DNA from 4 places in the Kitasatospora sp. NPDC004723 genome. Region 3 is predicted to be linked to each of the others. Evidence: riboswitches for the same ligand, from Rfam matches in the RefSeq annotation. Region 3 holds a riboswitch; each other region holds the start of a gene.
The links. A riboswitch is a leader RNA that binds a small molecule or an ion and turns the genes downstream of it on or off. The one in region 3 is predicted to bind cobalamin.
Positions count from the first base shown of each region.

Region 1: it holds a riboswitch for cobalamin, as region 3 does, so the genes downstream of both, ABZW10_RS07285 (ABC transporter substrate-binding protein) here and ABZW10_RS14030 (ribonucleoside-diphosphate reductase subunit alpha) in region 3, are expected to answer to the same signal.
Region 2: it holds a riboswitch for cobalamin, as region 3 does, so the genes downstream of both, ABZW10_RS24135 (HoxN/HupN/NixA family nickel/cobalt transporter) here and ABZW10_RS14030 (ribonucleoside-diphosphate reductase subunit alpha) in region 3, are expected to answer to the same signal.
Region 4: it holds a riboswitch for cobalamin, as region 3 does, so the genes downstream of both, ABZW10_RS04050 (prenyltransferase/squalene oxidase repeat-containing protein) here and ABZW10_RS14030 (ribonucleoside-diphosphate reductase subunit alpha) in region 3, are expected to answer to the same signal.

Region 1 covers NZ_JBEXJT010000004.1:167,695-172,056, reverse strand. Annotated here, with positions in the region: gene ABZW10_RS07295 (ABC transporter ATP-binding protein) at 1-545, opposite strand, end outside; gene ABZW10_RS07290 (iron chelate uptake ABC transporter family permease subunit) at 542-1,621, opposite strand; gene ABZW10_RS07285 (ABC transporter substrate-binding protein) at 1,618-2,631, opposite strand; cobalamin riboswitch at 2,684-2,889, opposite strand; gene ABZW10_RS07280 (helix-turn-helix transcriptional regulator) at 3,013-4,131, shown strand.
Region 2 covers NZ_JBEXJT010000027.1:62,793-67,154, forward strand. Annotated here, with positions in the region: gene ABZW10_RS24120 (YhjD/YihY/BrkB family envelope integrity protein) at 1-173, shown strand, start outside; gene ABZW10_RS24125 (DUF4259 domain-containing protein) at 298-702, shown strand; gene ABZW10_RS24130 (PIG-L family deacetylase) at 818-1,678, shown strand; cobalamin riboswitch at 1,881-2,119, shown strand; gene ABZW10_RS24135 (HoxN/HupN/NixA family nickel/cobalt transporter) at 2,172-3,281, shown strand; gene ABZW10_RS24140 (erythromycin esterase family protein) at 3,357-4,362, opposite strand, start outside.
Region 3 covers NZ_JBEXJT010000010.1:113,369-117,730, forward strand. Annotated here, with positions in the region: gene ABZW10_RS14030 (ribonucleoside-diphosphate reductase subunit alpha) at 1-2,372, opposite strand, end outside; cobalamin riboswitch at 2,554-2,695, opposite strand; gene ABZW10_RS14035 (hypothetical protein) at 3,124-3,972, shown strand; gene ABZW10_RS14040 (cellulose synthase catalytic subunit) at 4,196-4,362, shown strand, end outside.
Region 4 covers NZ_JBEXJT010000002.1:220,543-224,904, reverse strand. Annotated here, with positions in the region: gene ABZW10_RS04060 (hypothetical protein) at 1-116, shown strand, start outside; gene ABZW10_RS04055 (flagellar hook-length control protein FliK) at 216-680, opposite strand; gene ABZW10_RS04050 (prenyltransferase/squalene oxidase repeat-containing protein) at 710-1,771, opposite strand; cobalamin riboswitch at 1,873-2,017, opposite strand; gene ABZW10_RS04045 (enoyl-CoA hydratase) at 2,164-2,892, opposite strand; gene mmsB (3-hydroxyisobutyrate dehydrogenase) at 2,937-3,821, opposite strand; gene ABZW10_RS04035 (enoyl-CoA hydratase/isomerase family protein) at 3,818-4,362, opposite strand, start outside.

The DNA.
Region 1 (4,362 bases), on a different contig from region 3:
CGCAGGTCGAGGTGGTTGGTGGGCTCGTCGAGCAGGAGCACCCCGGGCTCCTGCACCAGCGCCCGCGCGAGCTGGACCCGCTGGCGCTCGCCGCCCGACAATGTCGGCCAGGACCGGTCGAGCAGGTGGCCGACATCGGCCGCCGCGACGGCACCGGCGAACACCGCCCGCTCGTGGGCGTCGGCGGCGGCGTCCGCCGGCACGGGCCAGCGGCCGCGGTGCGGGGTGCGTCCGAGGTCGATGACCTGACGGGCCGACAGCGACAGCCGGGTGTCCGCCTGCTGCTCCATGAAGGCCACCTGGCGTGCTCGCCGGCGGGCCGTGAGCGCGTGGAGGTCCTCGCCGTCCAGGAGGACCCGTCCCGCGCTCGGCCGGGTCAGTCCGGAGACCGCGCGCAGCAAGGTGGTCTTCCCGGCGCCGTTGGGTCCGAGCAGACCGGTGACCCGGCCGGGGGCGAACGCGAGCGAGACCTCGTCGAGCAGCGTGGCTCCGCCGATGCGCACACGAAGTCCCTCCGCGCGCAGCCCGGCGGGCGTCGCCGTCACTGACCGCTCCCGTCGGCCCGCCCCTGGCGCCACAGCAGCCAGGCGAAGAAGGGCGCTCCGAGCCCGGCCGTGATGACGCCGACGGGGATCTCCCGGTCGGGGAGGACCGAGCGCGCCACGATGTCGCTGCCCACCAGGAGGGAAGCGCCCACCAGCGCCGACACGGGCAGCAGGAGGGCGTGGCGCGGGCCGCAGACGAGCCGGACCACGTGCGGTACGACCAGGCCGAGGAAGCCGATGACGCCGGTGCTGGCGACCAGGCACGCGGTCACCAGCGCGGCGGTGGCGACGAGGAGCCAGCGGGTGCGCTCGACGTGGACGCCGAGGGAGCGGGCGGCGGTCTCGCCGAAGGCGAAGGCGTCCAGGTCGCGGGCCGAGGAGGCCAGGACCGTGACACCCGCCAGCGCGACCGCGGTCAGGAAGACGGCGGTGGGCCACCGCACGCCGGCGACCGAGCCCAGCGTCCACTCCATGACACCGCGCGCCGCGTTGCGGTCCCCGAGGACCAGCACGACGAACGAGGTGTAGGCCCCGCACATCTGTCCCACGGCGATGCCGGCGAGCACGGTCCGGGTGGTCGGCAGCGACCGGGTGCGCGCGCCGGCCAGTGCCAGCACGACGACGGCGGCGATCAGGGCACCGGCGAAGGCCGCCGTCGCCACCGCGCCGGTGCCCACGGCGCCGGACACGCCGACGCCGAGCACGATCACGGTGACCGCGCCGGCGGCGGCTCCGTCCGAGATCCCGAGCAGGAAGGGATCGGCCAGGTCGTTGCCGGTCAGCGTCTGCAACACCGCGCCGCAGACCGCGAGGCCGGCGCCGGTGGCGGCCGCTCCCAGGACCCGGGGCAGCCGCAGCTGCCAGACGATCTGGTCGTCGAGCAGCGTCACCTGCGGGTCGCCCAGCCCGAGACGGCGCACCACGACATCGATCACCGTCCGGACCGGCTCGTGGTGCGAGCCCACGGCCAGGCCGAGGAGCACGGTGGTCAGCAGCAGGGCCGCGGCGACGGCCAGGGCCGCCGCCGCGCGGCCCGGACCGGCGGACCGTACGGCGCTGCGGGCTGCGGTGGTCATGAACCCGGGCGCAGCTCGGCCAGCCCCTCGGACACCCGGGCGGCGCCGTCGGCGAGCCGCACGCCGGGGGTCGACTCCGAGAACGGCACCACCACGAAGGCCTTGCGCTGCACGGCGGTGAGCCTGCTCAGCACCGGGTCGTTCTCCAGGTAGTCGATCTTGGACTGGGCCGTGTCCGAGTCGGCGTCCGCGAGCACGATGGCGTCCGGGTCCGCGGCGACGACCTTCTCCCAGCTCACGTTCTGCCAGCTGCCGGGCAGGTCGCCGAAGACGTTGCGGGCGCCCACGGCGTCGAGCACGAGCTGAGGTCCGCCGTGGCCGGCGCCGACGTAGGGCGTCTTGGTGTCGGAGTCGAACCAGAGGATCTTCAGGTCCTTGCCCGCGGCCGCCGCCGTGAACCGGGCCAGCTGCTGCTCCTGCTGGCGCTGGATCTCGGTGGCCCGCTCCGCGACGCCGAAGACCTTGGCGACGTCGTTCAGTTCGCCCCACATCGCCTGCCAGGTCGTCGGCGGCACCTGGCTCTTGTCCGAGCAGCCGAACGGGGACAGGTACGACGGGATGCCCTGGCCGCGCAGCTCCTCCCGGGTGCCCGCGACCTTGTCGGTGAACGCGCTGGAGTAGGAGGCGTACAGGAAGCCGGGACGGGCCGCGAGGAGCTTCTCCTTGGTCGGATAGCCCTTGGAGAGCACCGGAACGGAGTCGTAGGCCGCCTTCCACTTCTCCGGGACGGCGTCGTCGAGGTAGGCGGTGCCGGCCATGCGGGACTGCAGGCCGAGGGCCAGGGCCACCTCGGTGGCACCCTGGTTGAGCGTCACCAGCCGGTCGGGCGGAGCGCCGACCGTCACGGTGGTCCCGCAGTTGTCCACGCTGACCGGCTCGGCACTTCCGGTCGTCGCACTGGACGCGACGGGCGCGGGGGCGCCCGCGCAGGCGCTGAGCACGCCGGTGAACAGGACGGCCGCGACCGTCCGGCCGACACGCGTCGGGCCTGCGGGGCGTGCGGAACGCATGGATCGGAACGGGCGCGGCAGAGCGCTGGGCACGTGTTCTCCAAAACCCTCGTGGAACATGTCGCGCCGTGGCCGGTCTCCTGGCTTCCGCATCGACACACCGCAGCCGACCTTCCCGGGCGGCTCTTCCAGCCCGCCCAGTGGTCCTGACCGCTGGCAGAGCCGGTCAGCGAGGGCCGCGGTACTCCGCGGCAACAGTGGCGAGGGCCGCACCGGACTCAGACCGGTTTCCCGAACACCATGGCGATTGCAAGGTATCAGGCGTGGTCAGGTCGGTGCCGGCCGGCACCTGGCGCGACTGCCGCACTTCCTCGGTCGGTGGCGACCGGCGACGTCCCAGGACTGTGGGGAGTACGCCAACTTCGGCCCTATGGTAAAGAGATGACCTCATTCCGCGACAGGGAACGCCGCATGATGGGAGAGATCGACGATCTGGCGGCGGCGAAGCTTCCGCTCGAACAGTTCTTCCGGCAGCTCCTCACCGTCCTCGGGCCCGCTCTCGGATCCGAAGCGGGCTGCCTGCACGGGGCCGATCCGGTCACCGGCTTCCTGACCTCCACCGTTGCCGAGGGCCTGCAGCCGACCGCCTTCGAGCACGCCATCCGGTTGGAGATGTGGTCCGACGACACCACCCGGTTCGTCGACATCCGGGCCGCCGGCCGCGTCGTGGAGACCGTCCACCGCGCCACCGGTGGCCGCCCCGAACGCAGCGTGCGCTACCGGGAGCTGCTCGCCGAGTTCGGACTGGGCGACGAGCTGCGGATGAACTTCGACGTCGGCGGCGGGCGGTGGGGAGCCGCCGCCTTGATGCGCGAGGCCGGTTCGGCGCCCTTCGGCGCGCGCGAGCAGAGACTGGCCGAACGGGCCGCCCGGGCGGTGGCCGCCGCCCTTCGCGACTATGCGCTGCCCGCCGCGGGCGGCCCTGACGGACAGGACGTCCGAGCGGACCCGCAGGACGGACCGTACTGGCTCGGGGTCGCCGTCATCGGCCCCACCGGTCAGCTCACCTCCGCGGACTCCGGGGCCCGGCAGCTGTTCGAGGAACTCTCCGAGCCGCAGTACCGCCCCGCCGGAGTACCGACCGCGCTGGTCTACCTCTCGGAGCGGGCCCGCACCCACGTGCCCTCCGCGAACGCGGGCGCCCACGCCTGGGCCCGGCTGCGCCGTCCCAGCGGCCAGTGGCTCGCCGTCCGCGCCTCGCTGCTCGACCAGAGCCCGCGGGGCAGCGTCGCCCTGGTCGCCCAGCCCGCGAGCCCGGTCGACGTCATCCCGCTGTCCCTGCTGGCACACCGGTTCTCCCCCCGCGAGCAGGAGGTGGTGCTCCAGGCAGTACGGGGCCTGAGCACCAGGGACATAGCCCACCGGCTCTTCCTGAGCCCGGCCACCGTCCAGGACCACCTGAAGTCGGCCTTCACCAAGACCGGCGTCCGCAGCCGCCGCGAACTCGTCGCGCTCCTCGCGGCCCCGTACACCGCCGGACTCGGCCGTCCCCCGGCCTGACGCCCCCACCCGGCCGGTCCCGCCCCGGAACCCGGCACGCGCCCGGACAGCACGCGGGCCCCAGGTCACTGACCTGGGGCTTGGTCGTTGAGCGGTCCGCAGCAGGTCGTCCTCCTACCACAGGGAAGAGGCGTCGCGCCCCCTGCAAACCTGGGATGTCACCGGTCGCCGCCGGATGGGAGGGTCTGTCCCGGCGCCGCCCCTGCGACGGGGTCCGCCCCGCACCCATGA
Region 2 (4,362 bases), on a different contig from region 3:
ACGTCTCGTTCCACGACACGGGCGCTACGGAGCCGGAGGGCCCGGAGCGGAGCGGCGGGGAGCCGGAGGGCCCGGCGCCGGACCACGGGGAGCCGGAGGGCCCGGAGCGGAGCGGCGGGGAGCCGGAGGGCCCGGAGCCGGACCACGGGGAGGCCGACGGCCGGGCCGGGTGACCGGGGTGCCCACCGGTCGACGGGTTCGGCGGGACGGCCGCCGCCCCGGCGATGTCAGTGCGGTCTGCTTCGATGAGCGGGACAGACACCGGGACGGACAGCGGGACCCTTCGAAGGAGACCTTGTGGGCACGTGGGGCAGCGGGAACTTCGAGAGCGACACGGCCCTGGACCACCTGTCGCTCGTCATCGACCGGCTCGTCGACGAGGTCGCCCAGGCGATGGCGGGCGACCCCGTCGAGCTCGAACCCGACGAGTACTGGGGCGTCGCCGTGCCGTGCAACCTGGAGCTGCTGCTCTCCCTCGCCCGGGCCGGCCACGGCGCCGGCGACCTGCCGGAGGCCCGCGTGATCATGCAGTGGAAGACGACGTTCATGGCCGTCTGGGAGCGGAGCATCGACGGCCTGGAGCCCTCCCCGGGGTTCAAGGAGGCACGCCGGTCGGTACTGAACCGCACGTTCGACCAGTTGGCCGAGGCCATCGCCCGGAACGCGGCGGCCGATCCGAGCGGGCCCGGCTCCCCGGAATAGGGGACCGCGGCTCCCTCGTTCCCAACAGTCGATCAGAAACACGGCGGACCGCGCTCTGTCGGCCCCGTGCCGCAGACCGAGGCCGAACACTCGGCAGACCTAAGGATGAGCCCCCATGACCGACCGGCCCCTGACCCTGATGGCCGTGCACGCCCACCCCGACGACGAGGCCACCGGCACGGGCGGTGTGCTCGCCCGCTACGCGGCCGAGGGCATCCGGACGGTGCTCGTCACCTGTACCGACGGCGCCTGCGGAGACGGCCCGGGAGGAGTCAAGCCCGGCGAGGCCGGACACGACCCGGCGGCCGTCGCCGCGATGCGCCGTCAGGAGCTGGAGGCCAGCTGCGAGGTCCTCAAGGTCGACCACCTCGAAATGCTCGACTACGCGGACTCCGGGATGATGGGCTGGACCGCCAACGACGCGCCCGGCTCGTTCTGGACCACGCCGGTGGACGAGGCGGCCGCCCGCCTCGCCGAACTGATGCGGCGCTACCGGCCCGACGTCGTCCTGACCTACGACGAGAACGGCTTCTACGGCCACCCCGACCACATCCAGGCCAACCGCATCACGTCGCGGGCGCTGGAGCTGGCCGGCACGACGCCGAAGGTGTACTGGACGACGGCCCCCCGCTCGATGATGGCGCGGTTCGGGGAGGTCATGCGCGAGCTCGGCGCGGACTGGGAGGAGCCGGGTTCCGAGGAGCCGGGTTCCGAGGAGTCGGGCTCCGGGGAGTCGGAGATGCCCGAGATCGGCCTCCCCGACGAGGAGATCACCACCTGGGTGGACACCACCGCGTTCGGCGGCCAGAAGTTCGACGCGCTGGCCGCGCACGCCAGCCAGGGCGAGAACATCTTCTTCCTGAAGATGGGCAAGGAGAAGTTCACCCAGCTGATGGGCGTGGAGACCTTCGTCCGGGTCCACGACACCACCGGCGCGGAGCTCCCCGAGAACGACCTCTTCGCCGGCCTGCGCTGAGCAGCCCCCACCCGGCGGCGCGCCCCGCGCCGCCGACCGGGATGAGCCGTCGCCCGGCCGGGCGACGGCTCATCGGTCATCGACGGGGACCGGCCGGAGGAAGGATCGCTCCAGGTCAGAACCACCCCCTCGACCGTGCGGACCCGCCCTGTTGCGACGGGCACGCAACTGCACAGCCTTGTCGGCAGGAGGGCCCAGCCCCTACGGTGTTCCCCGCCGTGGTGCTCGGGAAGACCGGTGGCGGCCCGTCAGGGCCCAATCCGGCGCGGCCCTCGCCACTGTGAAGGGAAGTACCCCCGACGTGCCCGCGACCGACGCGGGCAGTCACCGGTGCCGTACGGCACACGGGAAGACGAGTCAGGGGTGCGCTCCGCCCTGCCCGGACGCGGGTGCGGCGGTACACCCGAAGCCAGGAGACCGGCCACGGCGCGCGCAGTACCCCCCGGCCCCGCCCGGGGGTGCCCCCATCGAGGAGCTGGAGAGGCCGCCCGTCATGACCCTCACCGACGACACGTCGTCATCGACCCTGCCCAGGGCCCCGCGCTGGCAGCGCGGGGACACCGTCCGCACCGGCGGCCTGCTGGCCGTCATCGCCGCCATGCACGTCGTCGCCTTCGGCACGCTGTTCCTGCTGGTCGCCCCGGAGAAGTACGAGGTCGGCACCCAGGTGTTCGGCGTCGGCCTGGGCATCACCGCCTACACCCTCGGCATGCGGCACGCCTTCGACGCCGACCACATCGCCGCCATCGACAACACCACCCGCAAGCTGATGGCCGACGGCCAGCGCCCGATCTCGGTCGGCTTCTGGTTCGCGCTCGGGCACTCCAGCATCGTCCTGGCGATGGCCGCCCTGGTCGCCGGCGGTGCCCAGTTCGCCGGCACCCTGGTCGACGACCAGTCCACCGTCCGCGGCGTCCTGGGCGTCATCGGCACCGGTGTCTCCGGCACCTTCCTGTACCTGATCGCCGCCCTCAACCTGTTCGCCCTGGGCGGGATCCACAAGGTCTACAAGGCCATGCGGGCCGGGCAGTTCGACGAGCGCCAGCTGGAGAAGCACCTCGACGAGCGCGGCTTCATGAACCGCTTCCTCGGCCGCCTCACCAAGTCCATCACCCGCCCCGGCCAGATGTACCCGCTCGGTGTGCTCTTCGGCCTCGGCTTCGACACCGCCACCGAGGTCACCCTGATGGTGATGGCCGGCTCCGGCGCCGCCTCGGGGCTGCCCTGGTACGCGATCCTCTGCCTGCCGCTGCTCTTCGCCTGCGGCATGAGCCTGTTCGACACCCTCGACGGCACCTTCATGAACTTCGCCTACCACTGGGCGTTCTCCAACCCGGTCCGCAAGGTCTACTACAACCTCACGATCACCGGCCTGTCGATCGCCGTCGCCTTCCTGATCGGCACCATCGAGCTCGTCGGCGTGCTGCACGAGAAGCTCGACCTCACCGACCCCGTCACCACCTGGATCGCCGACATCAGTCTCGACAACGTCGGCTACGTCATCGTCGGCCTGTTCGTCGTCGTCTGGGCCTGCGCCCTCGGCTACTGGCGGCTCGGCAACGTCGAGCAGCGCTGGAGCGCCCGGGTGGAGAAGACCGGCTGACGCCCCTCCGGACCGCGCCGGCGCGCGCCGCATCCCGACCGGGGCCCGGCACGGCCCCGGTCGGAGCGGACCCGATCAGAACCTGCGCGCCTCGGTGACCTGGTTCAGATGGATGAGCACGTCGTAGGCCCGGCCGATCGCGAGCCGCGGCAGCGGGTCCTCGACGAAGATCGTGCCGGCGTCGTAGGTGGGCCGGCTGACGTCCAGCCAGTCCCGGGCCGCCCGGGGAGCGGTGCGCAGGTCGACGTAGTAGTCCCGGTAGCGGACCCGGTCGAGGGTGTACTCGTTCATGTCCGGGGTGGCCGCCGGGACGGTGACGGACTTCCAGCCGCCGGTCAGGACCGCGTCGGTGGTGAGGAAGGAGCCGCTGTCGAAGGTGAAGCCGATGGCCACGTAGTCGCGGCCGTAGGTGTCGCGCAGCTGGGAGCCCTGCGGCTCGGGGTACAGGAAGGTGTCGGTGGACAGGTAGCCGGCGTGGCCGTTGTGCGCCGACATCAGCACCTTGCCGCCGGTGCGGCGCTGCCACCAGGCGGTGTTCTCGGCCATCGCCCGGTCGCGCAGCTGCTCCGAGGCCGCGACGGAGGCCGGGTCGCCAAGGTCGAAGGTGGCGAAGGCGAAGGTCTGGGCGATGTTGCGGGCGTGCTGCACGGCCCACTCGTACGCGTCGTCGCCGGGGGTGCCGCTCGCGGTGACCAGGTCGAGCGCCTGCTGGGCCGTGGCGGCGTTCTCCCGGCGCTCGGCGACCGGCCTTCCGATGTAGGCGAAGAGGTCGTCCAGGGGCCGCAGGCCGGCGTAGAGCCCGTCGAGCTGCGGCAGAGCGGCGGGCCTGGCCTGCCGCACGTAGGAGGTGACCCGGTCGAAGGCCGGGTCGCCGAGCCTCGGGAGGCCGAGGTCGTCACCCACGAAGTGGACCGGGTCCTTCGGGTGGCTCCGGTTGTGGGCCCGCATCCAGGCGATCAGGTCGGCGAACTCCTCGCGCTCCCACGGGCTGCCGCCCAGGACCTCCTTGACGAGCTGCCAGGCGTCTCCCGGGCCGCCCTGGACGTACTCGTCGATCTGCAGACCGCTGGTCCAGCTGGTC
Region 3 (4,362 bases):
GCGGCCTCCTCCTCCGGGGTGAGGGTCGGCGTGCTCGCCGGGATCGTGTCGGCCGGAACGGGCGCGGCGGCGCGGGCGGTGCCCGAGGCGGCCTGGGCGATCCGGGTGGCCGGGCGCGAACGCAGGTAGTAGGTGGTCTTCAGACCGACCTTCCAGGCGTAGGCGTACATCGAGCTGAGCTTGCCGATGGTCGGCGCGGCCATGAACAGGTTCAGCGACTGGCTCTGGTCGATGTACGGCATGCGGGCCGCGGCCAGGTCGATCAGCGCGCGCTGCGGCAGCTCCCAGGCGGTGCGGTAGAGCGAGCGGACCTCGGCGGGCAGCCAGCCGAGCTCCTGCACCGAGCCGTTGGCGTCGCGCAGCGCGTCGCGGGTCTGCTGGTCCCAGACGCCCAGCTCCTTGAGGTCGCGCACCAGGTAGGGGTTGACCTGGAGGAACTCGCCGCTCAGGGTCTCGCGCTTGAACAGGTTGGACACCTGCGGCTCGATGCACTCGTACACGCCGGCGATGGACGCGATGGTCGCGGTCGGCGCGATGGCGAGCAGCAGCGAGTTGCGCAGGCCGGTCCCGGCGATCCGGGTGCGCAGCGCGGCCCAGCGGTCGGCCCACTCGGGCGCGGCGCTCGGGAAGTGGTCGATGTGCAGCTCGCCGCGGGCGGCGCGGGTCTCGCCGTAGGCCTCGTGGCGGCCCAGCTGCTCGGCCAGGTCGGCGGAGCGCTCGTACGCGGTGAGCATGATGCGCTCGGCGATGAGCGTGGACAGCCGCGCGGCCTCGGCGGAGTCGAAGTCGATCCGCAGCTTGAAGAAGACGTCCTGCAGGCCCATCACGCCGAGGCCCACCGGGCGCCAGCGGGAGTTGGAGGCGCCGGCCTCGGGGGTCGGGTAGAAGTTGATGTCCACCACGCGGTCGAGGAAGGTGACGGCGGTGCGGACGGTGGCGTCCAGGCGGTCCCAGTCCAGCGCGTTCAGCAGGTCGTCGGCCGACGCGCCCTCGGCGACGTGGGCGCCGAGGTTGACCGAGCCGAGGTTGCAGACGGCGGTCTCGGAGTCGTCGGTGACCTCCAGGATCTCGGTGCAGAGGTTGGAGCTGTGCACCGTGCGGCCCGGCAGCGCGGTCTGGTTGGCGGCGCGGTTGGAGGCGTCCTTGAAGGTCATCCAGCCGTTGCCGGTCTGCGCCAGGGTGCGCATCATCCGGGCGTAGAGGGTCTGCGCGGGGATGGTGCGCACGGCCTTGCCGGCCAGCTCGGCCTTGCGGTAGGCCTCGTCGAACTCCTCGCCCCACAGGTCGACCAGCTCGGGGACGTCGGCGGGGGAGAACAGCGACCAGTCGGCGTTGGCGTTGACCCGGCGCATGAACTCGTCCGGGATCCAGTGCGCCAGGTTGAGGTTGTGGGTGCGGCGCGCCTCCTCACCGGTGTTGTCGCGCAGCTCCAGGAACTCCTCGATGTCCGCGTGCCAGGTCTCCAGGTAGACGCAGGCCGCGCCCTTGCGGCGGCCGCCCTGGTTGACGGCGGCGACCGAGGAGTCCAGGGTGCGCAGGAAGGGCACGATGCCGTTGGACTTGCCGTTGGTGCCGCGGATCAGCGAGCCGCGGGAGCGGATCCGGGAGTAGGACAGGCCGATGCCGCCGGCGTGCTTGGACAGCCGGGCGATCTGCGCGTAGCGCGAGTAGATCGAGTCCAGGTTGTCCAGCGGGGAGTCCAGCAGGTAGCAGCTGGACATCTGCGGGTGCCGGGTGCCGGAGTTGAAGAGGGTCGGCGAGGAGGTCAGGTACTCCAGCCGGCTCATCAGGCGGTAGAGCTCGGCGACCTCGGCGACCGACTGCTCGCTGTCGCCGACCGCCAGGCCACAGGCGACGCGGAGCAGGAAGTACTGCGGGGTCTCGACGACCTTGCGGGTGATCGGGTGGCGCAGCAGGTAGCGGGACTGCACGGTGCGCAGGCCGAAGTACTCGAAGCGGTCGTCGCCCCGGGGGTCGACCAGGGCGTCCAGGGCGGCGGTGTGCTTGGCGACGAAGTCGGCGGTGGTGTCGCCGATCAGGCCCTCGGCGTGGCCGACCGCGATCGAGGTGGAGAACGAGACCACGCCCTGGCTCGCCGCCTCGTCCACGATCTCCAGCGCGAGCAGCCGGGCCGCGAGCTTGGAGTACTGGGGGTCCTCGGCGATCATCGACGCGGCGGCGTCGACGGCCAGCCCGCGCAGCTCGGCGAAGTCCGATCCGGCGTGGCGGCCGCGCAGCGCGGCGGCGGCGACATGGCCGGGGTCGACCTGGGGGAGGTCGGTGCTGCGGTCGGTCAGGAGGCGCAGGAGCGCACCGCCGGGGTCGGAGACCGTCGGGTCGGCGGGGGCGGAGCTGGAACCCTGGGCGGGCAGGGTGGCTGAGGCAGCGGTGGTCAAGGCGCTCTCTCCTGGCGGCGGTCGGCGGCGGTGCATCGGGTACCGGGCCGTTCGGGGCAGGGGAACTCGCCACACGGGCCCGAAGGCGCCGCGCGTGCCGTCCCCGGCCCGCCCGCGAGGCCCGGAAGGTGGTGCTGGTGCCATGGCCCCTGCGGGGAGGCTTCGGCACGCCGTCGGCAGGTACTCGGACTCGCGGCGTGCCTGGGGAGGCGGCCGCACACCGCTGCGGGGCAGTCCCGGATTCGCACCGGGTTCCCCTGCGTCGACAGCAGGGACGAGCATACATCTAGTGGTGCTCGCTCGATGCGACACCACATCTTGTGCAGCGTGGCGTGTTGCTCCCATGACCGGTGGTACCGGGACGGTCCCGTGGGCGCCTGCGCGGGGCCGTGTTCTGAAACGGATTGGTCACCGATCGGCCTCTCGTCCGGTGCATGCCCTACGATCTCGGCACATGAGCGAGGGAACGGGCGCTCCGGGGGACTGGGCCGGTAGGGCCGTGCCGCCGGAGCAGGGTCAGCAGCCTGGTGCGCCGGGGCAGGTGCCGCAGCATGGGCAGCCGCCGGTGGCGCCGCCCGGTGGTTTCGGGCCGCCCCCGACGCCGTACGCGCAGCCGGGAGGGGTGCCGCCGCAGGCTCCTCCGCCGGCGGTGCCGCACCTGCCGTCCGGCACGGTGCCGTACCCGCAGCCGGGGCCGGTGCCCGCGCCCCAGCCAGGGCCGCCGCCCGTGTCGCAGCCGCCGCAGCCGCAGCCGGTGGCCGGTGGGCCGACCCCGTTCGCCCCGCAGTGGCCCCAGCAGGGGGCCCAGCCGCCCGCGCCCGCGCCGTCCGCGACCGAGCCGGACTGGAACGCGATGGCGGACCGGCACGCCTCCGAGTCCCGCCGCCGCAAGCGGCGGTGGATCGGCGCCGTGGTGGCGGCCGCCGTCCTGGTCGGCGGGGTCGTCGGGGCCGCGGTGTGGATCAACGGCCGCGACAAGGGCGTCGACCCCAAGCCGATCGTGAGCGCGTCCACCACGGCCGGCAGCCCGTCCGCCACGGCCACCCCCACCGAGCAGGCGCTGGCGGTGATCTCCGACGCCGCCACCGACAGGCTGCCGGTCGACGCCGCGACGCTGTTCCCGGACCAGACCCGGACCGTCGACGGCAAGGTGTGGACCCGCCAGGTGACCGGCGCGACCGCCCCCTGCTCCAAGGCGACCACCGGCGGGCTCGGCCTCGCGCTCGGCGACGACACCTGCCGCTCGCTGGTCCGCGCGACGTACGTGAACGGCGAGAGCGCCGTCACGGTCGGCGTCGCGGTCTTCGACAACAAGGCGGGCGCGGACCGGGCGCTCGGCCGGCACGCGGGCCTGATCCAGGGCCTGTCCGGCACCGGGGTCGCGATGTTCTGCGTGACCGACAAGTCGGGCTGCGCCGAGACGCACGCGGCGATCGGCCGCTTCGGCTACTTCACGGTGGCCGGCTCGCTGAAGCAGGGCGAGGACCAGAGCGACCAGCTCGCGGCGGCCGCCGCCGTCTCGCTGGCGGGGCGTACGAAGGACGTGCTGCTGGCCCGGGGTTCGCGCGCGGGCTGACCGTCGGTCAGGGGGCGGCGGCCCAGGGGTGGTCGGTCGGGGGACGGCCGAGGCGGTCGGATAGGATGACCGCCCTCGGGGGAGGGATGTGGCCCCCCGTGGCCGCCCGGACGGGGAATCAGCGAGCAGGAGGTACCGCGCGGTGAGCGCTGCCGCCAATGCGACCACCAGACGGCGCAGAGCGGCGGGCCGCAGGCGCGGAACGGGCGAGCCCGTTCCGGACATGCTGCTGCCGGCGCCGCCCACTTCGCAGGAGAAGTACAGCTACACCATCCGCCACCAGTGGGTGCTGACCCTCTGTTCGATGGTGAGCTTCGGCTGCCTGGTGCTCAGTCAGGCCGAGCTGTACCTGTTGGGGTCGTGGTTCTGGCTCTGTGTGCCGTTCCTGCT
Region 4 (4,362 bases), on a different contig from region 3:
CCAACAGCGGCTCCTCCACCTGGAAGGTCAGCCTGGACGGCGCCACCGCCACCGCCGCCACCCGGGCCACCACCGTCCACGTGGGCGACACCGTCTCGCTGCGCTTCGGCAGCTGATCCGGGACCGGCCGCGCCGGACGGCCTGACCACCCCTGGAACCGCCGGTGCCCCGGTCTCCGTCGCGGAGGACCGGGGCACCGGCTGTGCGAACGGGTGTCAGGGCGCCGTGATACCCGGCTGTGCACCCGCGCCGAAGGCCCAGCCCTCGACATCGCCGGGGGCCGGGTTGTAGCTGCCGGCGCCGAGGCTGCTGTACGACCAGGGTCCGCCGTGCTGGGCGTGCCAGTACGACCAGTACGCGCTGCCGGTGGGGTTGGTGCAGGTCGTCGGCAGGGCGTTGATGGTGCAGACGAAGCCGGGGTAGCGCGGGTGGAAGGTGTACGAGAAGCCGGCGCCGGTGAGCGCGGCGAGGCCGCTGGCCGGGTCGCCGGGCGCGCAGCCGGTCTGGATGCCGCCGCCGACGGCGGTGAAGTCGACCACGACGGTGACGCCGGTGGTGCCGGTGCAGGCGGCAGCCCGGGCCTCGGGAGCGTGCACGGCGCCGGCGCCGAGGAGGCTCACGGTCAGCGCTGCGACGGCGGCGAGCGAGCCGAGGGTGCGGCGGGTCAGGTGCTCGGTCATCAGGTCTCTCCTCGTGCGGTCGCGGGTGGTCAGGGGGTGGCGGGCGCGGCGCAGGCCAGGGTGGGCGCGTCCGGGCGCGCCCCGGCGGCGGAGAGGGTGGCCAGCGGGGTGCCGGCCAGGCCGAGGACGGCCTGGCCGGTCGCCCGGGCGGCGTTGCCAGAGTTGAAGCCGGAGGCGTCGTAGGCGACCGCGCCGCGCACGGCCGGGTCGGCGTCGCAGCGCTGCTGGAACGTGACCAGGCGGCTCCAGCCCTTGAGACCGGCGCCGAAGCGGGCGTTGGAGAGCAGCGCCTGGGTCGCGAGACCGGTGGAGTTGGCGTTGGACGTGGTGGACCCGGCGGCTGAGAAGCCGCCGTCGGCGTTCTGGTGGGCGGTCAGCCAGCCGAGCCCGGCGGCCGCCTTGGCCGCGCGGCCGGTGGCGGCGAGCGCCTGGACGGCGAGGGCGGTGGCGTCCGTGTCGCTCGTGCAGGCGGCCTGGCCGAAGGAGACCGGGAAGCCACCGTCCGCGCACTGGCTGCCGGCCAGGAAGTCGACGGCGGCGGCCGGGGCGCCACCGGGGGTGCGGTGCAAGGCGATCAGGGCGAGCGACTGGCCGAAGGCATTGCTGTAGTCGCCCCACTGGGAGCGGTCGGAGAAGCGGCCGCTCGGGGCCTGGAGCGAGCGCAGCCGGGCGGGCAGGTCGACGCCGCCGAACGCGGTCGGGTCCGCGCCGCGCACCTCCGCGGCGAGCAGCAGCTTGGCGGTGGCGCCCGCGTAGGCCTCGGTGGTGCCGTCGCCGAGGTAGCCGGCGAGGACGGCCGACTGCGAAAGCCAGGCGGTCGCCTTGGCGGCGGCGGTGTCCGCGCTGCGGGAGGCCGCGAAGGCCAGGACGGCGTCGATGGTGAGGCCCTGGTCGGGGTAGGCGGTGCCGTCGAAGACGGACTCGAAGTGGTCGCCGTCGACGAGCTGGCGGGCCAGCCATCCAGCTGCGGCGGCGTCCGGACGGATCGTGGGCGAGTCCGCCCCGACCGGTGCGGCGACCGCCGGAAGGGCAGTGGCAAAGGCGATGGCCGGTATCGCGAGGAGTCCGAGGGTCCGGCGGAGCGTGGTCACGAGGTTCCTTTCCGGGCCTGGACGCAGGGGCCCGGAGGGAGCGTCGGCGCGTGCTGGGGCAGCCCTCGGAGCTCCGGCCCGCAGACCACGACGGGAGGAGTGGACGACACATCTCCGCCGACGGGTACTCGGGCTCGCCGCCGACACGGGGTCGACGGCCTACCGTTGCGGGTCAGCGCCGGATTCGGACCGGCTTCCCCCGACGGCGGAGTCGGAACATGACGGACCATCATGACGAGGCGTGAAACGAGGGTCAAGAGCCCAGTACGACCAATCGCGGGAGGACCCGTCAGGTCGTCGACGACCGACCTCCGGGAAAAACCGGACCGGTCCCGGACGTCCCACGACCGTGGTGCGGCGCCCCTCTACCGGGCGCCGCACCACGGCGGGCGTCAGCGGTGGTTGAAGACCGCCGGGCGCTTCTCGGCGAAGGCCGCCATGCCCTCCTCCTGGTCGGCGGTGGCGAACGTGGCGTGGAAGAGCCGGCGTTCGAAGCGGACGCCCTCGGCGAGGGTGGTCTCGAAGGCGCGGTTGACGCTCTCCTTCATCATGATCGCCGCCGGGGCGGACATCGCGGCGACCTTCTCCGCCGTCGCCAGCGCTTCGGCGAGCAGCTCGCCCGCCGGGACGACGCGGGAGACCAGGCCGGCCCGTTCGGCCTCCTCGGCGCCCATCATCCGGCCGGTGAGGCACAGCTCCATCGCCTTCGCCTTGCCGACCGCCCGGGTGAGGCGCTGCGAGCCGCCGATGCCCGGGATGACGCCGAGCTTGATCTCCGGCTGGCCGAACTTCGCGGTGTCGGCGGCGAGCAAGATGTCGCAGAGCATCGCCAGTTCGCAGCCGCCGCCCAGTGCGTAGCCCGCGACGGCGGCGACGACCGGCTTGCGGAGACGGCCGAGCTCGTCCCAGGCGGCGAACCAGTCGCCGAGGTAGGCGTCGACGAACTCCAGCGACCGCATCTCCTTGATGTCCGCGCCGGCCGCAAAGGCCTTCTCGGATCCGGTGATCAGCAGGCAGCCGACCCCCGGGTCGCGGCCGAAGTCCCGTGCCGCAGCGATGACTTCGTTCATCAGCCTGGTGTTGAGCGCGTTCAGTGCCTCCGGGCGGGCGAGCGTAATCATCCCGACCCGACCCTTGCGCTCCACCCGGATCGTTTCGTAGTCGCTCACGCGTGCTTCTCCCTGAGAGTGGTGATGATCGCCGAGAAGTCCAGACCCGCGCCCTCGCCGGCGGCGAAGTCCGAGTACAGCTCCGCGGCCCTACTGGCGAGTTCCACAGGCACGGCGTGCGCGGTGGCGGCGTCGGCGGCGAGGCCGAGGTCCTTGGCCATCAGGGCGGCGGCAAATCCGGCCGCGTAGTCGCGGTTGGCGGGGCTGGCGGGCACCGGGCCCGGGACGGGGCAGTTGCTGGTGAGGGCCCAGCACTGGCCGGAGGCGGTGGAGGCGACGTCGTACAGCGCCTGGTGGCCGAGCCCGAGGCTCTCCCCGAGCACGAACGCCTCGCTGACCGCGATCATCGAGATCCCGAGGATCAGGTTGTTGCAGATCTTCGCAGCCTGCCCGGCGCCGGAGGCGCCGCAGTGCACGACCTTGCGACCCATCGCCGTGAGCACCGGTTCCACCGCGGCGAAGTCGGTGTCGTCGGCACCGACCATGAAGGTCAGGCTCGCGGCCTCGGCACCGGGCACGCCCCCGGACACCGGGGCGTCGACAGCCCGGTGTCCGGCGCTCCGGGCCAGGTCCGCAGCGACGCGCGCGTCCCCGACGGCGATGGTCGAGCAGTCGACGAACAGCGCGTCCCGCTTCGCGGTGACCAACTCCCGGTAGGTTTCCAGGACATGGCGACCGCTCGGCAGCATGGTGAGCACCACCTCCGCGTCCGCGGCGGCCTCGGCTGCCGTGGCGGCGATCCGGACGCCGTGCCCGGCCGCCCGGTCGAGGGCTTCCGGTACCAGGTCGTATCCGGTGACGGTGTGACCTGCCCTGACGAGGTTCGCGGCCATCGGGCCGCCCATGTTGCCGAGTCCGACGAAGGCGATGCGGTGGGTCACCAGCGCTCCAGGGGGGTGAGGTCGGCGAGGCCGAGTTCGCGGTCGCCCAGCGGGGCGAACCAGCTCTCCACGGTGGCGGTTTCGACGGCTTCCAGCGTGGCGGGGCTCCAGTGCGGCGCGCGGTCCTTGTCGATCACCTGGGCCCGGATCCCCTCGGCGAGGTCCGGTGCGCGGAGCGCGGCGCAGGAGGTGCGGTACTCCTGGTCGAGGACGGCCTCCAGCGGGCCGAGCGACCGGGCGCGGCGCAGGGCCGCCAGGGTCGCCTTCACCGCGGTGGGCGAGTTGGCGGTGATCCGGTCGGCGGCCTTCTTCGCCTCCGGCTCGCCGCTGTCGCCGAGCCGGGCGAGGATCTCCTCGACGGTGTCCGCCGCGTAGCAGTGGTCGATCCAGGCGCGCCGGCCCGCGAGCGGGGCGGGCGGAGCGGGTGCGACATGGCGGGTGAGGGCGTCGTGGACGGGCGCCCCGGCGAGGTCGTCGAGCAGGGCGGGCAGCCGCTCGGCGGGGACGAAGTGGTCGGCGAGGCCGCAGAGCAGGGCGTCAC